4 regions of the Pontibacillus yanchengensis genome follow, and region 3 is predicted to be linked to each of the others. Evidence: predicted binding sites of a transcription regulator. Region 3 holds the regulator's gene; each other region holds the start of a gene.
What was found. The regulator Rex, encoded in region 3, represses fermentation and respiration genes when NADH is low (regulators of the CRP and FNR family bind a similar motif). The targets are predictions, from matches to a motif close to TTGTGAAATATTTCACAA.

Region 1 (5,535 bases), on a different contig from region 3:
AGACAAACTCATCCCTCACGGTGCAGCTATGAGTAATACGATGCGTCAGGTTTCTGCATCTGTAGGCACAGCTATCCTTGTAACCGTCATGACAAAGACAGCAGAGACCGCTCAGCAGCAATCTTCTATCGCTAACCCTGAAATACATGGCGTCAATGTAGCCTTCATGGTCATTACTGTCCTTTCCTTCTTAGGGATGGTTTTATCCTTCTTCGTAAAAAAACAAGATGGACCCGTTGAACAACAGGAAACAGAAGCAAGTTCACAGCAACAATCAACACAACAAACTCAAAACGCTTAACTGTAATTAGCTAAAATACAGGAAGTACAAGGAGGGGAATGATCATTCCCCTCCCTTTTATATTTCTAATCTTGTTATAAAACACCCCTTCTTTAACTATCCACCTACACCAAGATAATGATTGTAACCAAGAAGCACACTGAATTGACAATTTCCGCAACACCTAACTGCATAATGGTGAGTTTTTTCCCATAAAGCGTAAATGCCCGTATCACACTTGGAATAAATGCAATCATGAATAGCAAAGATTGCGTAAACAAAACGACAAGTATGAGAAGCAATGCATGATAACTCCAAGAATACCAACGGAAGGCTACATTTTTCTTTTCTCTTATCATCGTTTTAACAAAGAATGTGCTGCCTAGAAAAAACAGAAAGCATAGTATAGCAATCATCCACCCCTGCTTATCTAAGCTACCAGCTCCAAGGTAATAACTTGCCAATCCTCCTATACAAAAAACAATTATAGCTGTTACATCATTGAGAAAAGCCCGCTCTTTCTTCCTTTTAGCAAAATACAAAATCACAAAGAACAAAGGAATCATCATAAGTCCAAAATAGAGCATTTCCCACTCATTCAACAAAACAATAGCTAGAAAAAGTAAAGTGAAGCCGACATATATACCTGACCATTTATAGTACTCCTTCTTCTTTTTCCCCTTCACTAGCATCAACAATGGATAAGTTGATAAATAAAGAAATAACCATCCTAGGAACAACGGGACATGTGTACTAGTAAATGCGCTTGAGGTTATTCCTAATAGAAATGGTACAAGTAGCATAGCCCATGCTCCATGTTGCTTTGGTAGTAATGGTTTCATTGCAATCCCCTCTTTTCTATCTAGGTACCTTTATTATAATGAACGAAAAATAGAATGAATGTGATAAATTTCACATACATATGTTCTTTCTATTTTTATGATAGAAGTAACTAAAATTAGGGGGTATGTATATGATCGATCGAGACTTTAATAAGAATCCCTTTATTGTCATATGGGAACTAACAAGAGCGTGTGAGTTACATTGTCTTCACTGCCGAGCGGAAGCTCAATACACCCGCCATCCACTTGAATTGACTTTTGAAGAAGGAAAACAATTAATAGATTCCATTTATGAAATGGACAACCCTATGCTTGTGTTCACCGGTGGTGACCCTCTCATGAGGCCTGATGTCTATGATATTGCCTCTTATGCTGTTCAAAAAGGTGTTCGGGTATCCATGACACCGAGTGCAACACCAAATGTAACCAAAGAAGCAATTAAGAAAGCCAAAGATGTCGGTCTTGCTCGTTGGGCTTTTAGCTTGGATGGCCCCAATGCAAAAATACACGATCACTTCAGAGGTACTTCTGGATCATTCGACCTAACGATGAACGCGATTGAGTATATACATGAATTATCCTTGCCCTTACAAATTAACACTGTCATTTCACGCTATAATGTGGACGTGTTAGACGAAATGGCAGACTTGATCCAGACATTAGGGTGTGTGCTTTGGAGTGTGTTCTTCCTTGTACCAACTGGAAGAGGGAAAGACAGCGATATGATTTCACCGGCTGAACATGAAAAAGTCTTCCGTTGGTTAAACGACTTACAAGGAAACGTATCCTTCGACATTAAAACAACAGCCGCTCAACATTACCGCCGAGTAGTCATTATGGATAAGATGAGAAAAAATAAAGATAAACAAACTGAAATTCAATATGTAGATGCTTTGCATGCTGGGAAGACGGGGCAATTTGATGGGCTTGGACGTGCCCCTAGAGGTGTAAATGACGGAAATGGATTTGTGTTTATCTCTCATATTGGGGATGTTTACCCAAGCGGCCTATTACCAGTTAAAGCAGGTAATGTTCGAACAGAATCTTTAGCTGACATATACCGCCACTCCCCTGTCTTCAAGAGTTTACGAAACCCAGATGAATATAAAGGTAAATGTGGTGTATGCGAATACCGTTATGTATGTGGCGGTTCTAGGTCAAGGGCCTATGCACTTACTGGAGACTACTTAGAGAGTGAACCAGCTTGTGTGTATATCCCCAAAAGCATGCGAAAGACCAAAGGCTAAGAACAAAAGCTCGGGGCGCCAGAACCTTTTTTTACTTCTAAAAAAGTAACCAACATACACAAAGTTGTCATAAAACAAGTTGTTTAATGTGATATATATCACGTTTTATTTACATCCATCTTGCTATTCTAAATATAGAGTTAAATTCTTTTTAAATGGAGGGATTAGGATGCAACAAACGTTCACGAAAGAATCCATCGTAGGTGATATTGTAACGAAATTCCCTAAAGCTAGTGATTTGTTCAAATCGTATCGTATCGATTTTTGTTGTGGCGGAAATCGTCCACTAATTGAAGCTATTGAAGAAAGAGAATTGTCTCCAGAGCAAGTATTAACTGATTTAAATACCCTTTACAGTGAATCAAAAGCATTACAGGATGCAGAAATTGATTGGCTCAATGCTTCCTCTCAAGAACTGATTGATCATATTATTGCCAAACATCATCGATACTTAAATGAAGAATTGCCACAACTAAGCCCTTATGTAACAAAAGTGTTGCGTGTGCATGGCACCTCTAACCCTCACTTATCTACTGTTCACACGCTATTTCATCGCTTAAAGACAGAACTTGAACAACATACCATCAAAGAAGAAACACATGACTTTCCTTTATTATTAGAACATGAGCAAAATCCAACAGAAGAAACTCGTAGGAACGTTATGAAAATAGTACAAGAATTAGAAAATGAACATTATACTGCTGGAAACCTATTAAAAAAATTACGCGAGGCTACCAATGATTACACTCCTCCCCAAGGAGCCTGTGGCACTTATCGTCTCGTTTATCAACGACTTGAAGCCATTGAGACTGACTTGCATGAACATATACATTTAGAAAATAATATACTTTTCTCCCGAGTGTGAGGGGAAGAAAAGCGCAAGCGCCCGTTTAGTGACGTATGGGCTGCGGCCTACACGATATAGGTTGGTTCGATGTTGCTGCGTGACGCAGCGGTATTAATCGAACGTCCTTAGACATCTGCGGGCCAAAATTTTATACTTTCTTTCCTATTAAAGAAGGCTTGCCGAGTGGCAAGCCTTTAGTGCAGATAAAGGTCTAGTTGGACTTATACTATCATTCTTAAAAGATGTAAGCTTTCATCTAAATGCACAAATAAAAAGGAAGGCTGTCGTAAGGAAACTCGACATTCTTCTTTTGTAGTACAAAATCTTTGCATATTATTTTTGTAAAATATTCGCAATGTTTTCCTCCATATGTGATAATAGTCCTTAAGTACTATCATCCTCTTAGGACATATGGGAGAGAACAAAACATGGGTAACCAACTCGTTTATTTACTACTAGGATCCATAATAACCGTTAGTCTTATAAATCTAATCATGTTTGTAACCCGTAGCAAATGGAAAGAAAGATTTAATGAAATCTCCCTTTCTTTCATTCTAGCTAGTTTATGTGGCTTCACGATAACTATCATCCCTACGATGGCTCTAGTAATTCAGGGAGTGATTGAGTTATCCTTAGGAAATATTCTTCCATTTTTACTCCACTGCCTTTATTCCCTAACCCTATTTTTTATAACATTTTTAATCATGGGCTTCTTCGGTAAGAAAAAAATAAATGCAGACCATTTACAAAAACGAAATGTACATATCCATTTAATATTGAGCGTTGTGGTAAGTTCTTTTATATTAGTATTTACGTATTATATAACACTCTCTCATACCCCTACACTCATACTAAAAAAAGACAATAGTTTTTACTCTCTCCTTTTATTAATTGGGACCATTTATACAACCATAAGGATATTTGAGCATATACAGATGGACCAATCATTGCTTGGCCGAGAGGTGTCATTAATAAAAAATATTTCATTATTTGCTATGATTAGCATAGCCATCTGCTCAGTCGTCTACTGCTTTATAGATGGTTTATTCCTTCATAATAGTTTTCTTATGAATACAATTGAAGCAAGTAGTGTATTACTTTTATTTTTAATTACCATCACTTATATCGAAGATCAATTTACCCATCAGCAGGAAAAATTAAAAGAAAAACATACAGAACTAAAAGTACAAGAACAACATTATCGTTCCCTTTTTGACTATAATCCTGACGCTATTTACACCTTGGACCTAAAAGGGAATTTCACTGCATTTAATCCTTCCGCCGTTCCTCTTACAGGGTATAGCTTAGAAGAATTATATAAACGTAAAATCAAAGACCTTATTGTGCCAGAAGAAATCCCTTACGTCTTAGAAAAATACGAAAACGTAAAACAAGGCAATACAGCCAATTTTGAAACGGCTATCCTTACCAAAGACCATACCATTGTGAATCTGGATATTACCGCCTTTACTATAAAAGTAGATAACAAGATTACAGGTGTATATGGTATTGCACAAGACATCACAGCAGAAAAACAAGCCCAAGAACAAATTGAGTACTTAGCTTATCATGATGAGCTAACGGGATTATTAAATCGCAGAAGGATCAAAAATGAGATGGAAAGTCTTATTGAAAAGGATGGGGAACAATTAGCGACCATAGTCATTGACGTTGATCTGTTTAAAGATATCAATGACCACCTTGGGCATACGTACGGCGATCACCTATTACAATTAGTAGCAAAGAGAATGCAGGAAGCGATTGGTGAGCGCGGTTTTATTGCACGATTAGGTGGAGATGAATTCTTAATCTGCATCCCTTCTATTGAAAATCATGAAGAGGTCAGAAACGAGATAACTTCCATTCAAGATAGTATGAAAGACATTTTTATCCTTGGAGAATATTATAAAGAAATTTCCTTAAGTATAGGTGTTTCTTTTTATCCTAAAGACGGCAAAGATTTTAATACACTTATTCGACATGCGGATATGGCTATGTATGAGGTGAAAAGGGACGGACGAGATAGCTATATGGAATATTCTCCATCCTTCGCAGAAAAGAATGTTTCCAAGATCGTTCTGTTCGAGGACCTAAAAAAGGCAATCGAAGAAAATCAATTGCTCCTTCATTTTCAACCTAAGTATGGACTAGCTCACAATCAAATCGAAGGGGTTGAGACACTTGTTCGATGGAAACATCCTGAAAAAGGAATGATTAGCCCTGGAGAATTCATCCCTCTCGCTGAAGAAAGTGATTTAATTATTCAACTAGGCAATTGGGTATTAAAAGAAGCATGTTATCAATATAAAGTTTGGGAGC
Region 2 (5,535 bases), on a different contig from region 3:
CGGACCAAGTCCAAACATCACAATGGGATTACGGTAAAGACGATAAGCTAGCTTACCCCAGAAGGAAGCAGCAAGGTATTCGTCAACGGTCATAACCCAAATATCTCCCGTTCCTCGTTTATCAAGGTTTCCGCTTGTAGCATGGTGAATGGAATGCTCTCGTTTCCACTTTTCAAACGGAAACAGTGTAATAATGCCGGTGATTGTCCCAATAATCCGGTTTGCTTTCTTGCTTTTCAGGAACGACTGGTGGGTACAATCATGAAAGATAATAAAGATACGAACAACCAAACCTCCTGCTAGCATAGCTAGAGGAACAGCTATCCATACAGAAATAGCTAGGCTTTGATAAGCAAGATACCAAAGTAGTAAAAAAGGCAATAGGGTATTGACTAACTGTCTTACCCCTGCGGCTGTACTAGGTTTTGCATATGGTGACACACTCTTTTTTAGTTCTTTTTGTTTTTGTTTATCCATATTTATTACTCCTTTACACAGGCATATCTCGACCAACTTATAGTCTTATCATAAATGATATGGTGTTGGTTTATAAGACATAAACGTCAGGTGGCATACATGATATTTGTCATGGTTGTTTGTACTAACGCGCTAAGAAAGTCTTTTTTAGTTTGTAAAACAATGCCTTTTTTATGCGTGATTTTCGTTAGCTGTAAAATCGCAATGCGATAGCTGTAATGTAGAGAGAAGAAATTAGTTCGATATTAATAATATGTATCGTCTCCACCCATACTAAAAATGAACTTTATTTTGAAAGAGGGTAAAACATGCAAACTCATGATAATCAAGGATTTTCCCACGACGAATTTAAGCTAGGTAAATCAGGTTTTGATGCTACAATGCCAGGACACACCTCTCACCATCCAGAGAAGATGATTCTTCGTCAAGAGCCAAGGACGGCTCGTCAGGAAGGCTCTGGAATCAGCCTGCCTTATGAGACTCGTTTAGAGTTAGGGTTGATGCTAGATGAGCATAACTGTGCACTCTCTGTGGCTTTAAATCAATACACGAAGCATCATTGGCTCACAGAAGGTGCAGAGTCATTTGGCAGCTTGCATCATATTTTAGAAGAACACATTACAGTAACACAGGAGCACATTGATAAAATTGGGGAAAGGGTAGCTCGTTTAGGAGTTGTACCTACGGCTCATCCGGTGACCCAGCATGAAATTTCCTACATCAAGCACGAAGTAGAAGGTCGCTATACTATGCGTGATTTTCTTCGTAATGATCTAGAGCATGAGATCAAAGTTCAAGGGATGCTACGGAAGACCATCAACCGTGCTCATCAACTTCATGATTACGGTACAGTTGAAGTATGCGAGCAAGTGCTATTGAAGAGAGAGGATTTCGGCTATCACTTATGGAGTCTTTTAGAAGATGATACTTTAGTGCGAGGCATGTCCCATTTATTAGATGGAAACCTTGATATTGCTACCTCTAGACAATTAAATGATAACCTTCCGCAATAAGGAAAAGGCGAGCGGAGATAGTGCTCGCCTTTTCGTATGGAGTTGCAAATAGTCAGAATATATAAACTTTTCTTTGTGGATAGTATAGTTATAATTCGTTTATTCATTAGGTCAAAAGTAACAATCATATGAAATGTAAAATATGTGGATGTTTATACATAAACCTACATGTTCAACCGGATTTTTTGTGAAATTCATCACAATGGCACTGTCCTGGTCGTCACATCAAGCGCTTTCAAAAACCGATAAGATAAAGGTGTAAACAAGAAAACTTGCTCAAGGAGGGATGAACAATGAAATATCCACTACATGTTACTTCAGAAATAGGTGAACTAAAGACTGTTATTTTACATCGTCCTGGAAAAGAAGTAGAAAATCTAACACCTGAATATTTACAACGTTTACTGTTTGATGACATTCCGTTTCTCCCAGCTATACAAAAAGAGCACGACTACTTTGCCAATGCACTTCGTAATCAGGGTGTTGAAGTGCTTTATTTAGAGAGATTGTTAGAAGAATCCTTGCATTCCATACAATTACAAGAACAATTCGTAGATCAAATTCTTGAAGAAAGTAAATCAAACATAAATGGAGCAAGACACAATGTGAAGGAGTATTTATTACATGGTTCCGTTCAAGATTTAGTAGAAAAAGTCATGTCGGGGGTACTCAAGACAGACATTGAACAAGAGAAAAAAGTTCATCTTTATGAACTAATGGCTGATCATTATCCGTTCTATTTAGATCCTATGCCAAATCTCTATTTTACAAGAGACCCAGCAGCCGTGATTGGAAAAGGAATCTCTATTAATAAGATGAACGAGAGTGCTAGAGAAAGAGAATCAATCTTTATGGATTACATCATGAAGTATCATCCTCGTTTTGCAAAACACAACATACCAAAATGGTTCACCCGTGACTCCAGATTCTCAATGGAGGGTGGAGACCAGCTCATCTTAAATAAGCATACTGTAGCGGTAGGTGTCAGCTCACGCTCTACACCGCAGGCAATTGAAAAAATGGCTATCAATCTATTTAAGGATCAAGAAGACATTACGAAAGTTGTAGCTGTAGAAATACCAAAGTCTAGAGCGTTTATGCACTTAGATACAGTATTTACAATGGTAGATTATGATAAATTTACGATTCATCCTGCGATTGAAGGACCGGATGGAGACATGAGAATTTTCATCCTTGAAAAAGGAGAAGAGGAAAATCGTGTCACAATCAAACAAAGGAATAACCTCGCAGAGACCCTAAAAGAAGTCCTGGAATTAAAGGATATTGTTCTTATCCCATGTGGGGGTGGGGATCCAATCGCAGCAGCTCGAGAGCAGTGGAACGATGGTTCAAATACGTTAGCAATTGCCCCAGGTGTAGTCATGACGTATGACCGTAACTACGTCTCTAACAAGCTATTAAGGCAACACGGATTAGAGGTTATTGAAATCCCGAGCTCTGAACTTTCAAGGGGACGTGGAGGACCAAGATGCATGAGCATGCCAGTGTACCGAGAAGATATCTAACGAAGAGGAGAGGATAGACATGAACTTACTCAATCGTCATTTATTGACCCTTAAGGATTTTACTCCAGAGGAAATAGAATATTTAGTAGATACAGCTATCACTTTTAAACGCCTGAAAAACGAAGGAATTCCACATAGAGTGCTAGATGGAAAAAATATAGCCCTTTTATTTGAAAAACCATCGACCAGAACTCGTTGTGCGTTTGTTGTTGCTTGTGTGGATCTAGGAGCTCACCCTGAGTACCTTGGGAAAAATGATATTCAATTTGGAAAAAAAGAGTCGGTGGAAGATACAGCCATAGTGCTTGGCAGGATGTTTGATGGTATTGAATTTAGAGGCTTTAAGCATGAAACGGTAGAAGGTCTCGCTAAGTTTGCTGGTGTTCCGGTTTGGAATGGGTTAACCGATCTCTATCATCCTACGCAAATATTAGCTGACTTTATGACGATCAAAGAAGAGCTTGGTCATTTAAAAGGAGTGACATTCTCCTATATCGGTGATGCAAGAAATAACATGGGTAATTCCTTACTCATCGGGGCTGCCAAAATGGGGATGAACTTCAGAGCAGTAGCACCGAAAGAGTTATTCCCTTCTGATGATATTGTTACTTATGCACGAACCATTGCGAACGAAACGGGAGCTACTATTACGCTGACAGAAGATGTGCAAGAAGGCGTGAAGGAAGCAGATGTAATTTATACCGACGTATGGGTGTCTATGGGAGAAGAAGATCAATATGAACAGCGTATTCAAATGTTAAAACCTTATCAAGTCAATCAACAAATGATGGAGATGACAGGGAAGGATCATACACTGTTCATGCACTGCTTACCTTCTTTTCATGATTTAGAAACTGTGGTGGGAAGAGAGATGCACGACAAGTTTGGACTAACAGAATTGGAGGTCACCGACGATGTTTTCCGTAGTAAGAATTCTGTTGTCTTCGATGAAGCAGAAAACCGTATGCATACCATAAAAGCGGTCATGGCTGCTACGTTAACGGAAGGTGATGTGAATGACCTTATTAAACGAAGCGCATCTGTTAGCTCAGCTTAAACAAGAAGAGTCGACCGTTTTGAAGGTCTAAAGAAACTTGTACGGATTCCAAGTGTTCTGACAGAAGATCATTCTCCGTATCCATTTAGTGCACCGATACAGGAAGCATTGGAAACGACATTATGTCTTTGTGAAGGTTTAGGTTTTCGAGTTTATCTAGATCCTGATGGGTACTATGGCTATGCGGAAATAGGAGACGGGAAAGAAATGATAGGTGTGCTAGGACATCTAGATGTAGTGCCACCAGGAAGTGTGTTGAGAATTGGGAGGAGGACCCTTTTGAACCTGTCATCAAAGCAGGCAAAATGTATAGCCGTGGTACACAGGACGACAAGGGTCCAACTCTTGCAGCGCTCTTTGCGGCAAGGGTATTAATAAACTTAGGTGTGACGTTTCCTAAACGATTACGATTCATCTTTGGTACCGATGAAGAGACGTTATGGCGTTGCATGAACAAATACAACCAACAAGAAGAAATGCCTTCTTATGGATTTGTTCCAGATTCCTCCTTCCCGCTTACTTACGCAGAAAAGGGTCTTCTACAACTGCATCTTGAAGCGGATAATGAAACAACCTTACGTCTCCGAGGAGGGATTTCCTTTAATGCTGTACCTGATTCCCTCGTATATGAAGGAGAGGATCAGGAACGGTTACTAGAAGCTCTACAGGAGTTGGAGATTCCTTTCGAGAAAAAAGAAAATAGTATCACGGTTCTTGGTAAATCAGCTCATGCCCACGTAACAGAACAAGGAGTAACTGCAATTAGTCTACTAGCCATTGCGCTTCATCATATTGGTATATCAACCAAAGCGATTGATTTTATCGCCAATGAATTGGTGAGGACTCATATGCAACAACCATTTTTGGCAACTGCGAGGATGAAGTGAGCGGGAAGCTCAAATGCAACATCGGGATGATTGATATCGGACAACGTGAAACGATTTCTATCGACATACGGATTCCAGTAACGGTGGAGAAAGAAGACGTTGTTCAAACGTTAATCAGGGTAGCAGAGAACTATTCTTTACACTACAAAGAAGTCGATTGGTTAAAGTCGATTTATATTCCAAAAGATCACTTTATCGTGAAAAATTTAATGAAAGTGTATCAAGAGGAAACAGGGGATATAGCATCAAAACCTATTTCAGCAGGAGGGGCAACTTGTGCACGAGCCATAGGAAATGCGGTTGCATTTGGAGCAGTGTTCCCGAATCCTCCCAAGGTTGAACACCAACCTAATGAGTACATCGACTTAACGGATCTGTTTTCCGCTATGAAACTCTATGCTAAAGCAATCTATCAATTAACCCGATAGTTTACGAAACGGAGGGTTTACGATGAAAAAATTCAAAATGCCTACTGCGTTTACGATTTTGTTTCTCATTATTATAGCGGTTGCGGTTATGACGTGGATTGTACCAGCAGGTCAATACGATTATGTGGATCCTGAGGCATCTACACT
Region 3 (5,535 bases):
AATAACGGATACGGAACTGAAGCGATGGAACTGCTGGTAGACTTTTCTTTTCAAGAGTGTAACTTACACCGTATTCAATTGACGGTTTTTGAAAACAACCCAAGAGCCATACGCCTTTATGAAAAGCTTGGCTTTCAAAAAGAAGGGGTCTATCGCGAATTCATTAGACGAGACGGTGAAATGTGGGACATGCTTTTATTTGGGCTATTACGGAAAGAATGGAGAGCCTGAGGGTTGAAATAGAAATAAAGAAAACCATGTCACCATGCAAGAAGCGCAATGACGACTAGTCGTCATTGCGCTTCTTTTGCGTCCTCTTCATCATCTTGTACCCCCTTCATAAAGAAGGAAAATGGTAATGCGATTAATACCAACGCAGTTGAAACCAAAAAGGCCTCATTCAACGTTTGCAACGTAGCTTCTGTCATATTTGGCTGACCGGCGGCAATTTGCACTCTTCTTGTTTCATAGTAAACAGAGAAGAAAACAATGCCTAATGATGACGCTATTTGTCGTAGCACGTTGTTCATGGCCGACCCTTGTGCAACTAGATGTTCTGGGATAGCGTTCATCCCTGCTGTCGTAGCTGGCATGTTACTGAATCCTAATCCCATGCCTCGGACTGCATTGAGAGCTAAGATAACCCAATAAGGAGTGGATAAACCAATGAAGCCTAATCCAGTCGTAGCACTGGCTAGTATAAGTAAGCCAATCGGAATGACCCATTTTGGCCCTTTTTTATCTAATATGCGACCACCAACAGACATAAAAATACCACTCGCAGCAGCTGCTGGTAAGAATAATAAGCCAGTTAGGACTTCACTCAATCCATATACTTCTTGTATCAACAACGGAAGTAAAAAGATTCCTGAGAACAAACCAATGGATGCAGAACCAGTTACAATCGTGGAAATGGCATAGGTAGGCACCTTAAACACCGAAAGATTTAGTAACGGTTGTTGCTGTTTATCTTCAAATCGAACAAAGGCAATAATAGCTACTATACCACCTACAATTAGAGCAATGTTACTCCACTGCGTTAGTGCCTCTAGTGTTTTTCCTCTTCCAAGAGCGTATAGCACACTCCCAACTCCAGCCGTAACAAGAACAAATCCGATATAATCAAATTTTAGTTCCGGGTTCGTCTCTGTTTCTTTTAAAAATTTCGTGGATAAGATAATCCCAATAATGCCGAATGGAATATTAAATAAGAATAGAAACGGCCATGCAAAGTATTGAATAATCACGCCGCCTACCGTAGGTCCAATAGCCGGGGCAACCATTGCTGCGACGCCGTAAATGCCTACAGCTAGTCCCCGTTCATTTTTCGGAAAGGCATTAAAGATAAGCGCCATGGCAATTGGCATCATCAACCCACCTGCTATCCCTTGTATGGCTCTTGATAAGATGACCAGGCCAAGACTAGGTGATAAGGATCCTGAAATGGAACCAACCATAAATATAATAAGTCCACTAATATATACTTTCTTCTTACCAAAGCGGTCTCCTAGAAAACCAGTAAGCGGCATGGTCATCCCCATCGCTACCATAAAAATGGTTAGCATCCATCCAACACTTACTGCGTCAGAATTAAAGATCTTAATGAAACGAGGTAACGTTGGATTCAGCATACTATTATTTAAAATGACCGTAAAGGTTCCAAATAGTACAGAAACCACAACAAGCCATTTCTTTGGAAGTCTACTCATTGTATCCCCCTTCCTCTTTTATTTCGTAACTCGAAGTATTTTTCTACTATACCATAGGCCCAAATAGGAAAGATAATATAATGTTTACCCAATTTCTTATTTATATGAAAAGTATGGATAGGCTACAACAAAAGCGCAAGTGCCCGTTTAGCGACGTATGGGCTGCGACCCACACGACGTGGGTTGGTTCAATGTTACTGCGTGACGTGGGCCTACAAGATGTAGGTCAGTTCGATGTCGCTGGGCGCTGGAGCTGGATGTAGCCTCTATAACCTATTAAATTATACAAAAGCAAATTTATTATACTTTCTTACACAAAACAAAAAACTCGCAAAATGCGAGCTTTTTGGTAACACCTTTTATATTATTCTTCAGGCTCTTCCTCTACTTCTTCTTCATCCATAGGATAATGTTTCAAAAAGTAAACTAGGGCCTGCAGCTCTACTGCTAAATCAATGTGGTGAACACGTACATGGCCGGGCACATTAATTCGTGCTGGTGTGAAGTTTAAGATACCGATTACACCCGCTTCAATCATGCGATCCGCGATTGCCTGGGCAGCTTGTGCTGGTACCGTTAAAATCGCAACAGAAACGTCTTCGTTCAAGCGTTCCTCCACTTCATCAATATGATAGACAGGAACACCTCCGATATCATCGCCTATTTTCTCAGCATTGGCATCAAAAGCCATTTCTATTTTTGTATTATTATTTTTCGTGAAATTATAGTGTAGGAATGCTGTACCAAGATTCCCTACACCAATCAGGGCTACTTTCGTTGTTTCATCTTGATCTAACGTTTTACGGAAAAACGTTACTAAGTAATTCACGTTATAGCCATAGCCTTTTTTCCCAAGTGCACCAAAATAAGAGAAATCTCTTCGGATGGTGGCGGAGTCTACTTTGACAGCTTCACTCAATTCTTTAGAAGACACTCGTTGCTTCCCTTGACTATGTAAGTTATTGATAAACCGATAGTATAGTGGAAGCCTTTTGGCTGTGGCCTGGGGTATTTTATTTTGATCTAATTCCATGGGTCCTCCCCCTCGTCTTCGGGCGATCTATGATAATCACCAGATTTACCACCTGTCTTTTCTAGTAAGTACGTTTCCCCAATAATCATACCTTTATTAAGTGCTTTACACATATCATACACGGTTAATGCAGTAGCAGACGCAGATGTGAGCGCCTCCATTTCCACACCGGTACTACCTTTTGTCTTCACCTTTGATTGGATTGTTAAACGATATCCTCTCGTTTCTTCTGTCCACTCAAAGGATACATCAATCCCTTTTAACGACAATGGATGACACATGGGAATCCAATTCGATGTATTTTTTGCTGCCATAATGCCAGCTACTTGTGCTACACCCAATACGTCTCCTTTTTCTAGTTTGTTTTCTGAGATGGCATTATATATTTCTTCATCCATCAAAACACTGCTACATGCAATGGCAGTACGAACGCTATCCTGTTTCTCTGATATATCTACCATATGTGCACGACCTTGCTCATTAAAATGAGTAAACTCACCCATACCAATACCTCCTTATACCAAAAGCGCAGGCGGGGAGATTCAACTTGTGTGGATAAGATACTTAGATCTTATCTTAAAGAAAAGCGCACGCGACTTGTTCAACCCAAGGGGTAGGCGCTAGAGCTGGACATGTAAGCGCTAGAACTTATCACTTTCTTTTCTTTAAAAAAGCTAACTCGCCCAGTCTTTACCTCGTGACAAGTACAGACTCTATTCGATAAGATCAAAGTAGCCTGTTATCCATATCTATTATATGCACTAAATTGTACCAAAAAAGATTCCTATCGTATATTATTCTGACATGCATGATGAAAGCGATCACCTTGCTTCTAACGCCAAGCATAAGATACACTTAACACATTGAGGTGAACGAGCATGATTTTATTGCAAGCCAATGATATAACAAAACGCTATGGCGCTGATCTTATTTTATCTAATATTAAATTAGAAGTACACACCAATGATCGGATTGCCATTGTCGGTCGAAATGGTGCGGGTAAATCTACCCTACTAAAAATAATGGCAGGAGAACTTCCATATGAAGGCGGAGAACTCCATAAACCTAAAGAAGCTACATTAGGCTATCTCGAACAACACACAGGCCTTGAATCGGATAAAACGATTTGGGATGAAATGATTAACGTTTTCGCTCATCTCCGTGAAATGGAACAAGAATTACGCACAATGGAACAGCAAATGGCTGACCCTGATCTAATAGAAGATCAAACTCGTTATCAAAAGTTATTAAAAGATTACGATGAAAAACAATTACGTTTCAAGAATGAGGGCGGATATCGGTACGAGGCAGATATCAAAGCTGTCTTAAACGGGCTCCAATTTAAGGAGTTCGACCTTAATACAAAAATTGCGACACTAAGTGGTGGTCAAAAAACGAGACTAGCGCTAGGGAAGCTACTTTTATCCAAACCTGATATTCTCATCTTGGACGAGCCTACGAACCACCTAGATATTGATACGTTAAACTGGTTAGAGCAATATCTCCAAGGGTATGAAGGAGCCGTCGTTATCGTTTCCCACGACCGCTACTTTTTAGATAAGGTTGTGAACGTTGTCTATGAAATTTCCCGTCATTCTTCTGAAAAGTTCCTCGGAAATTATAGCAACTACCTTGATCAAAAAGCTGCTAACTATGAGCGCGACTTAAAACGATACGAGAAACATCAAGCCGAAGTGAAACGGATGGAAGACTTCATTCAAAAAAACATTGCTAGAGCGTCTACAACGAAACGTGCTCAAAGCAAGCGAAAACAGTTAGAAAAGATGGAGACAGTCGAAAAACCGATGGGGGATGAAAAGTCAGCTAAGTTTTCTTTTGATATTAATCGTCGAACTGGGAATGACGTTTTAAAAGTAAGAGACCTTACGTTCCAATATGACGACATGAACAAGCCTGTCTTTTCCAATGTAACCTTTGATTTAAATCGACTGGATCGACTTGCTCTTGTTGGCCCAAACGGAGTAGGAAAAACCACATTACTCAAAACCATCACCGACTTCATGCAAGCAAACCATGGCTCTATTCAGTACGGCGCTAACGTACAGATAGGGTACTACGACCAAGAACAAGCCAGACTTCAATCAAAAAAAGAAGTGTTACATGAATTATGGGATGAATATCCTAACATGGATGAGAAAGATGTTCGTACCGTGCTTGGTAATTTCTTATTCACAGGAGAAGACGTGCTGAAATCAGTAAATTCCCTTAGTGGTGGCGAGAAAGCTCGGCTAGCGTTAGCAAAGTTAATGCTAGAAAAGTCCAATGTTCTAGTATTAGACGAGCCTACCAACCACTTAGACTTAGATAGTAAAGAAGTATTAGAATCTGCTTTAATGGACTATCCAGGCACAATCCTATTCGTTTCTCACGACCGTTACTTCATCAACAAAATTGCGACGCAAATTTTAGAGATGCAAGGAGATTCCACAACCCTCTATCTTGGAAATTACGATTATTATGTAGAGAAAAAAGAAGAGGAACAAGAAATTGCTGAGTTTGAGCAACAATCCAATCCCGACTTACAAGAAGCCACATCTGATAACAAACTAGATTATCAACAAGACAAGGCCCAAAAACGCGAAGCAAGAAGACGACAACGCCGTATCGAAGAAATTGAAGCAGAGATTGTGGAACACGAAGCGAAGATTGAGGAAAATGACGATTTATTATGTCAGCCTGATATTTATCAAGATCATGAGAAATCCCTTGAGCTGACCGAAGAAAACAACACCTGTAAACAAAAGATTGAAACACTTATGGAAGAATGGGAGC
Region 4 (5,535 bases), on a different contig from region 3:
AGATTCTTTTCAAACCTTGATATATCTTTATCCTCACCAATGATGATTAGTACATCATTTTCAAGAATTGTTTCTGTAGCCATTGGAGATACGTTAATTTCACGATCTCGCTTAATACCCACTACGTTACAGCCGTAACGTGCACGTATATCCAAATCCACTAATGTTTTGCCAATCATTTTTTCTCCTGCTTTAACCTCTACCACAGAGTGATCATCTGATAGTTCTAGATAGTCCAGCACATTATTAGAAATGATATTGTGAGCAATTCGTTTGCCCATGTCACGCTCAGGATGGACAACTTGATCGGCGCCGATTTTATTTAGCACTTTCTCATGATAGTCATTTTGGGCTTTCACTGTTATTTTCTTAATACCTAACTCTTTTAACATTAATGTACTTAAGATACTGGCCTGAATATTATCACCAATCGCAACGATTACATGGTCAATATTTCGAATGCCTAACTCTTTTAATACATTTTCATCCGTTGAATCTGCAATAACCGCATGTGATGCAATATCCTTATATTCATTCACTTTATCTTCATCAACGTCAATTGCTAAAACTTCCATACCTTCACGGCTTAATTCCTTACATATACTTCCTCCGAAACGACCTAATCCGATTACAGCATATTCTTTCTTCATAGCTCTTGCCCCCATCTATGTACTAACAATTTAGGTTAGCAAACACTTTCAATAGCAATTTTACACATAATATGTTCTAACGATACCAGTCTACCACAAAAGAAATAAACAAGGAAAGATTCTTTCCAGACATAGTGTATTAAGCATAAAAGCTAGACACCAAAAGCGCAAGCGGCCTGGTAGCAACTTATATACTAGCGGCTACGCAAGGTAGGGTGGCTCGATATTGCTGCGTGACGCAGAGTTCTTAATCGAACCTCCTTTAGAAGATAAATGAAACATGAAAACACAATCGATCCGATGTTGACTTATCATACAGAACGAGTAGATTAAACTAGTTGCTGGAGCTGGACGCGGCCTCTATGACTATTAAGTTATACACATCAAACATTTTAGACTAGACTATAAAAAAACTGTCCTTTCTTTTTACTAAGAAAGGACAGTAAATTCTTATTTATTACCTTTAACATAATCTGCATCAAATAAAAACATACGCATTAACAGAATCAACGAAGGTATTAACAAGCAAAGCCCTGCAATAAAGGCAATAACTAACGCCAAGCCCATTGCATCATTGGTTACACTACTTTGTAGCGTAATATATGGTTCTAATAGGTACGGTAAATGACCTGCACCATATCCAAAGAATGCGAAGAAGAATTGGAACATAACGAAAATAAATGCAAGTCCAAAACGTTTTTTCTGATATACCAAGAAGACAGCCCCTAAGAAGAAAGCAACAGATAACCCAAACATCCACCAGAGATCCAACATTTTCTCAAAGTGACGATGGTTATGCTGACTCATGGCGATAAAGGTGGTGAGACTTGCTATAATGGTCGGTGAACTCCAAAAGATCATATATTTTCGAACTAGCTCCATCGCTGGCTTGTCATTAGCACGATTGGCATAAAATGTTAAAAATGCAGAGCTAATAAACAACACCGAAACAATAGCTAAGAAAACTACACTCCAAGAGTATGGACTTGTTAGAAGTTCACCGGTCAGTAGACGAACCCCATTAGATGTTTCCTCTATGAATCCTCCCTCAGAAATCGTAAGAGCTGTAGCTAGCGCAGCTGGAATGAATAATCCCGTCGCACCATATAGAAACATATAGACAGAGCTTTGTTTTGATCCATAGTTCTCAAACGCATAGAATGACCCTCGTATTGCGAGGAGGACAATTGCGATACTTCCAGGTATAAGTAGAGTCTGTCCAAAATAATACGCAGTATCTGGAAAGAACCCTATTAATCCCACGAAAAAGAAAACAAAAAATACATTGGTTACTTCCCATACAGGAGATAGATATCTAGAAATAATTTTATTAATAATATGATCTTGCTTAGTTTGTTTCGCATAGTAAGCAAAGAAACCTGCCCCAAAATCAATAGAAGCTACGATCAAATAGCCGTATAAAAAGATCCATAATACAGTAATACCTACTAATTCGTAACTCATACATCAACACCTCTTTGATCGACTTCTGGATATCTATGCTCAAGCTCAACCTCGGCTGGGTTATCGGAGAACAATTTACGTAATACTCTTACTGAGATTACCCCAAGAAGAATATATAGACCAAGGAACAGTAGCAACATCCACTCAACGTGTGGTGAGGTCGTTGCGCCTTCTGACACTTTCATGTACCCTCTTAATATCCAAGGTTGACGTCCTACTTCTGCAAAGATCCATCCAAACTCAATAGCTAGCATAGCAAATGGTCCATTCAATACAATGAGCCACAGTAGCCATTTATTGTGCTCATTCCAACGTTTTAGTTTGGATAGAACGATATATAGGAAAGATACCCCTAGTGCGTACATACCAAGCATAACCATTAAGTCAAACATATAATGAATCCAAAGAGGTGGAGTTTCCTCTTCTGGAAATTGATCCAAGCCAACCACTTCACTATTAAAATCACCATGTGATAAGAAACTTAAAGCATTTGGCAATCGAAGTGCATTTTCCACTTCATTATCCTCATTCAATGTACCAAATAAAATAAGGTCAGCACCTTCTTCTGTTTCAAAGTGCCATTCACCTGCTGCTAGTTTCTCTGGTTGTTCATCAGCCAGAAATTTAGCTGATAGGTCTCCAGCAATTGCTGTTAAAATCGCGAAAAAGAAAGTAGCTATCATCGTTAGCTTTAAAGCTTTCTTATGATAATCTGTTGATTTTTTCTTTAGAATAATAAACGCTGTGATAGCCGCTAAAATAGCAGCAGACGTTAAATAACTGGATGACAACACATGGAATACTTTTGTAGGTGTTGCCGGATTAAACATTGCTTCTAAAGGATCAATATCTGTAATCGTTCTCCCTTCTAATTCGAAACCTTGTGGTGTATTCATAAACGAATTCACAGTCGTAATAAAGAATGCTGACATACCTGCACCAATCACAACCGGAATAGAAAATAACCAGTGATAGATTGGGTTATTAAATCGATCCCATGTGTACAGATAAGCCCCTAAGAATATAGCCTCGAAAAAGAATGCAAATGTTTCAAGAAACAATGGAAGACTAATAACATTTCCTGCTACTTGCATAAAGCTTGGCCATAACAAGGATAACTGTAGACCAATAGCAGTACCAGTTACTACCCCTACTGCAACTGTAATAACAAAACCTCTTGTCCATCGTCTAGCGAGAAGGGTATAGTTGGCATCTTTCTTCTTAATACCAATAAATTCAGCAATAGATATCATTAATGGTACTCCAACACCAATTGTTGCAAATATAATATGAAAGGCCAACGTCAAGGACGTTAACATACGACTCATAGTAACACTATCAAACTCCATCATTTTACGCTGCCCCCTTTACATAAATTAAGAACATTACTCCGATATTTGCAAGAATACTAGATTGAATGTCCTAAAAACAATAATACCTTCAGTATACAACATAGAAACCCGTAAGTGTGTTATGGGAAATGAACATTTTGTGACACATTTCACAATCTTAATGTATTGCAAGTATATAAAATAAATGTACAGGATACAAGCATTTCGAGTTTGTATAAATGTGAAAATTTTGTGTCTAAAATACAATGTAAGGGTTTTCAAATAGTCAGAAAGTTGCTATAGTTTAATTAAGAAATGTTCACAAATTTGACACATATAAAACGTAATTATGAACGAAATTAGCTTGACAGGAGTGAATGACATGGATGTATTAATGGTTTATGCCTTATTTGCAAGTATTACACCTTTATTTTTATGGATAGAATACCGTATAACTGCAATGGTGCAACTTCCTTTTATCTTAGGTATGTGGGGATTCTTTTTCATTGAATTCGCTTCCTTACAAATTAATACTATGATGTATAGCACCCTTCTAGCCGTATTCATACTTAATTTAATCTTTGCTCATTTCGCTTTTTATCTTGTATTTTTTGAACATAAAAATACAAGAGAGCATATATTTGAGAAGTTCCCTCATATAGCTAGAAGAAAAGATGTAATCTAAACATTTAATATTAACCAATATAAAAAGGCATGCGTTCTACAGGTGAATACCTGAGCGCATGCCGTTATTTTTACATACTCATACTATGCATCATTGCGTTGATTACCCAAATAGTTCCACCGACAATAATCACACCAATAATGGCACTGTAAACCATCGTGAACACTTGGGTACCACCTTCTCCCTCTCTAATATGCATAAACATGAACAATTGTATGCCTGCTTGGAGAACGGCCAAAAAAACAATAATCCATACAATAGCAGTAATGGATAGACTTGTGTATAGGGCTACCCACACCGCAAGTAACGTTAATGCTACAGATAATGCAAAGCCAATTACATGATTCCATGGGAAATGGCTATGAGAATTATTTGACATATTACATCACCATCCCTAATAGATAAACACCTGTAAAGATAAATATCCAAACAACGTCTAAAAAGTGCCAATATAACGAGATAATAAAGGCTTTTCTAGCTGTTGTTGAATTTAATCCATGACGAGCAAGTTGTATTAATATCATACTCATCCAGCCAATACCTAAACTTACGTGGGCACCGTGTGTACCAAGTAAAGTGAAGAACCCTGACCAGAATGCGCTTGTTTGTAGGGAGGCTCCTTCATGCACATAATGGATAAACTCTTCCACTTCAAAGTATAGAAAGCCTAACCCTAATAACATGGTTAGGATAAACCAAGTCATTAACCCTTTTCGGCTTCCCCTTCGCATTTCGTGAATGGCAATTCCACAAGTAAAGCTGCTCGTAAGAAGGAGGAACGTTTCAATGAGTACTCCCTTAAGTTCAAATAATTCAGCAGGTCCAGGTCCATCTGCAAGTCGACCTGTAAGCACAAAATACGTAGCAAACAATGTTCCAAATAGGGCTATCTCAGCACCTAAGAAAATCCAAAAGCCAAGAATATTTAATCGACTTTTTTCAGTTTGAAATTCCAATGGTTGAGTCGAATCTACCACTTCATTGTGACTCATTTGGTTACTCCTCCTTCCTACGTACATTTCGTTCAATTTCTTTAATTTCCTCTACCTCTACATGATGCCCTTCATCTGGATCAAAAGAACGTACAATCATTGTGATTATTACACCAATGGTTGCAATGATGCCCATCCACATCCATTCAAAAACAAGACCGAATCCAGCAATAAATAAAAGTACTGACATTATAACTGGAACTCCAGAATTATCAGGCATGTGAATTGGTTCTAGGTCTTCTTCGTCAATATCTAACTCATGCTTTCCTTCTTTTTTCATTTCCCAGTACGGATCTAATCCATGTACATCAGGAATCTTTGCAAAGTTATAATAAGGAACTGGAGCTGGTGTAGACCATTCTAGAGTACGGCCATCCCAAGGGTCTCCTGTTTTTACACGTTCTGCATAGCGG

Region 1: ric (iron-sulfur cluster repair di-iron protein) is a predicted target of Rex. The motif match lies at 2,456-2,473, and genes of this name have one in related genera.
Region 2: arcA (arginine deiminase) is a predicted target of Rex. The motif match lies at 1,676-1,693, and genes of this name have one in related genera.
Region 4: GLW08_RS02410 (cytochrome ubiquinol oxidase subunit I) is a predicted target of Rex. The motif match lies at 3,604-3,621, and genes of this name have one in related genera.

Annotation. Positions count from the first base shown of each region.
Region 1 covers NZ_WMEU01000005.1:93,929-99,463, reverse strand. The annotation lists gene GLW08_RS15200 (DHA2 family efflux MFS transporter permease subunit) at 1-301, shown strand, start outside; gene GLW08_RS15195 (YwiC-like family protein) at 406-1,122, opposite strand; gene GLW08_RS15190 (TIGR04053 family radical SAM/SPASM domain-containing protein) at 1,254-2,369, shown strand; gene ric (iron-sulfur cluster repair di-iron protein) at 2,539-3,234, shown strand; gene GLW08_RS15180 (EAL domain-containing protein) at 3,645-5,535, shown strand, end outside.
Region 2 covers NZ_WMEU01000004.1:97,752-103,286, forward strand. The annotation lists gene GLW08_RS13090 (fatty acid desaturase) at 1-477, opposite strand, end outside; gene GLW08_RS13095 (Dps family protein) at 786-1,490, shown strand; gene arcA (arginine deiminase) at 1,784-3,016, shown strand; gene argF (ornithine carbamoyltransferase) at 3,036-4,073, shown strand; partial or broken gene GLW08_RS21655 (M20/M25/M40 family metallo-hydrolase) at 4,346-4,960, shown strand; gene GLW08_RS22165 (M20/M25/M40 family metallo-hydrolase) at 4,957-5,388, shown strand; gene GLW08_RS13115 (YfcC family protein) at 5,411-5,535, shown strand, end outside.
Region 3 covers NZ_WMEU01000009.1:4,393-9,927, reverse strand. The annotation lists gene GLW08_RS19090 (GNAT family N-acetyltransferase) at 1-231, shown strand, start outside; gene GLW08_RS19085 (MDR family MFS transporter) at 294-1,709, opposite strand; gene GLW08_RS19080 (redox-sensing transcriptional repressor Rex) at 2,074-2,742, opposite strand; gene moaC (cyclic pyranopterin monophosphate synthase MoaC) at 2,733-3,245, opposite strand; gene abc-f (ribosomal protection-like ABC-F family protein) at 3,621-5,535, shown strand, end outside.
Region 4 covers NZ_WMEU01000001.1:496,275-501,809, forward strand. The annotation lists gene GLW08_RS02400 (potassium channel family protein) at 1-650, opposite strand, end outside; gene GLW08_RS02405 (cytochrome d ubiquinol oxidase subunit II) at 1,101-2,114, opposite strand; gene GLW08_RS02410 (cytochrome ubiquinol oxidase subunit I) at 2,111-3,466, opposite strand; gene GLW08_RS02415 (spore morphogenesis/germination protein YwcE) at 3,828-4,130, shown strand; gene qoxD (cytochrome aa3 quinol oxidase subunit IV) at 4,201-4,509, opposite strand; gene qoxC (cytochrome aa3 quinol oxidase subunit III) at 4,511-5,122, opposite strand; gene qoxB (cytochrome aa3 quinol oxidase subunit I) at 5,127-5,535, opposite strand, start outside.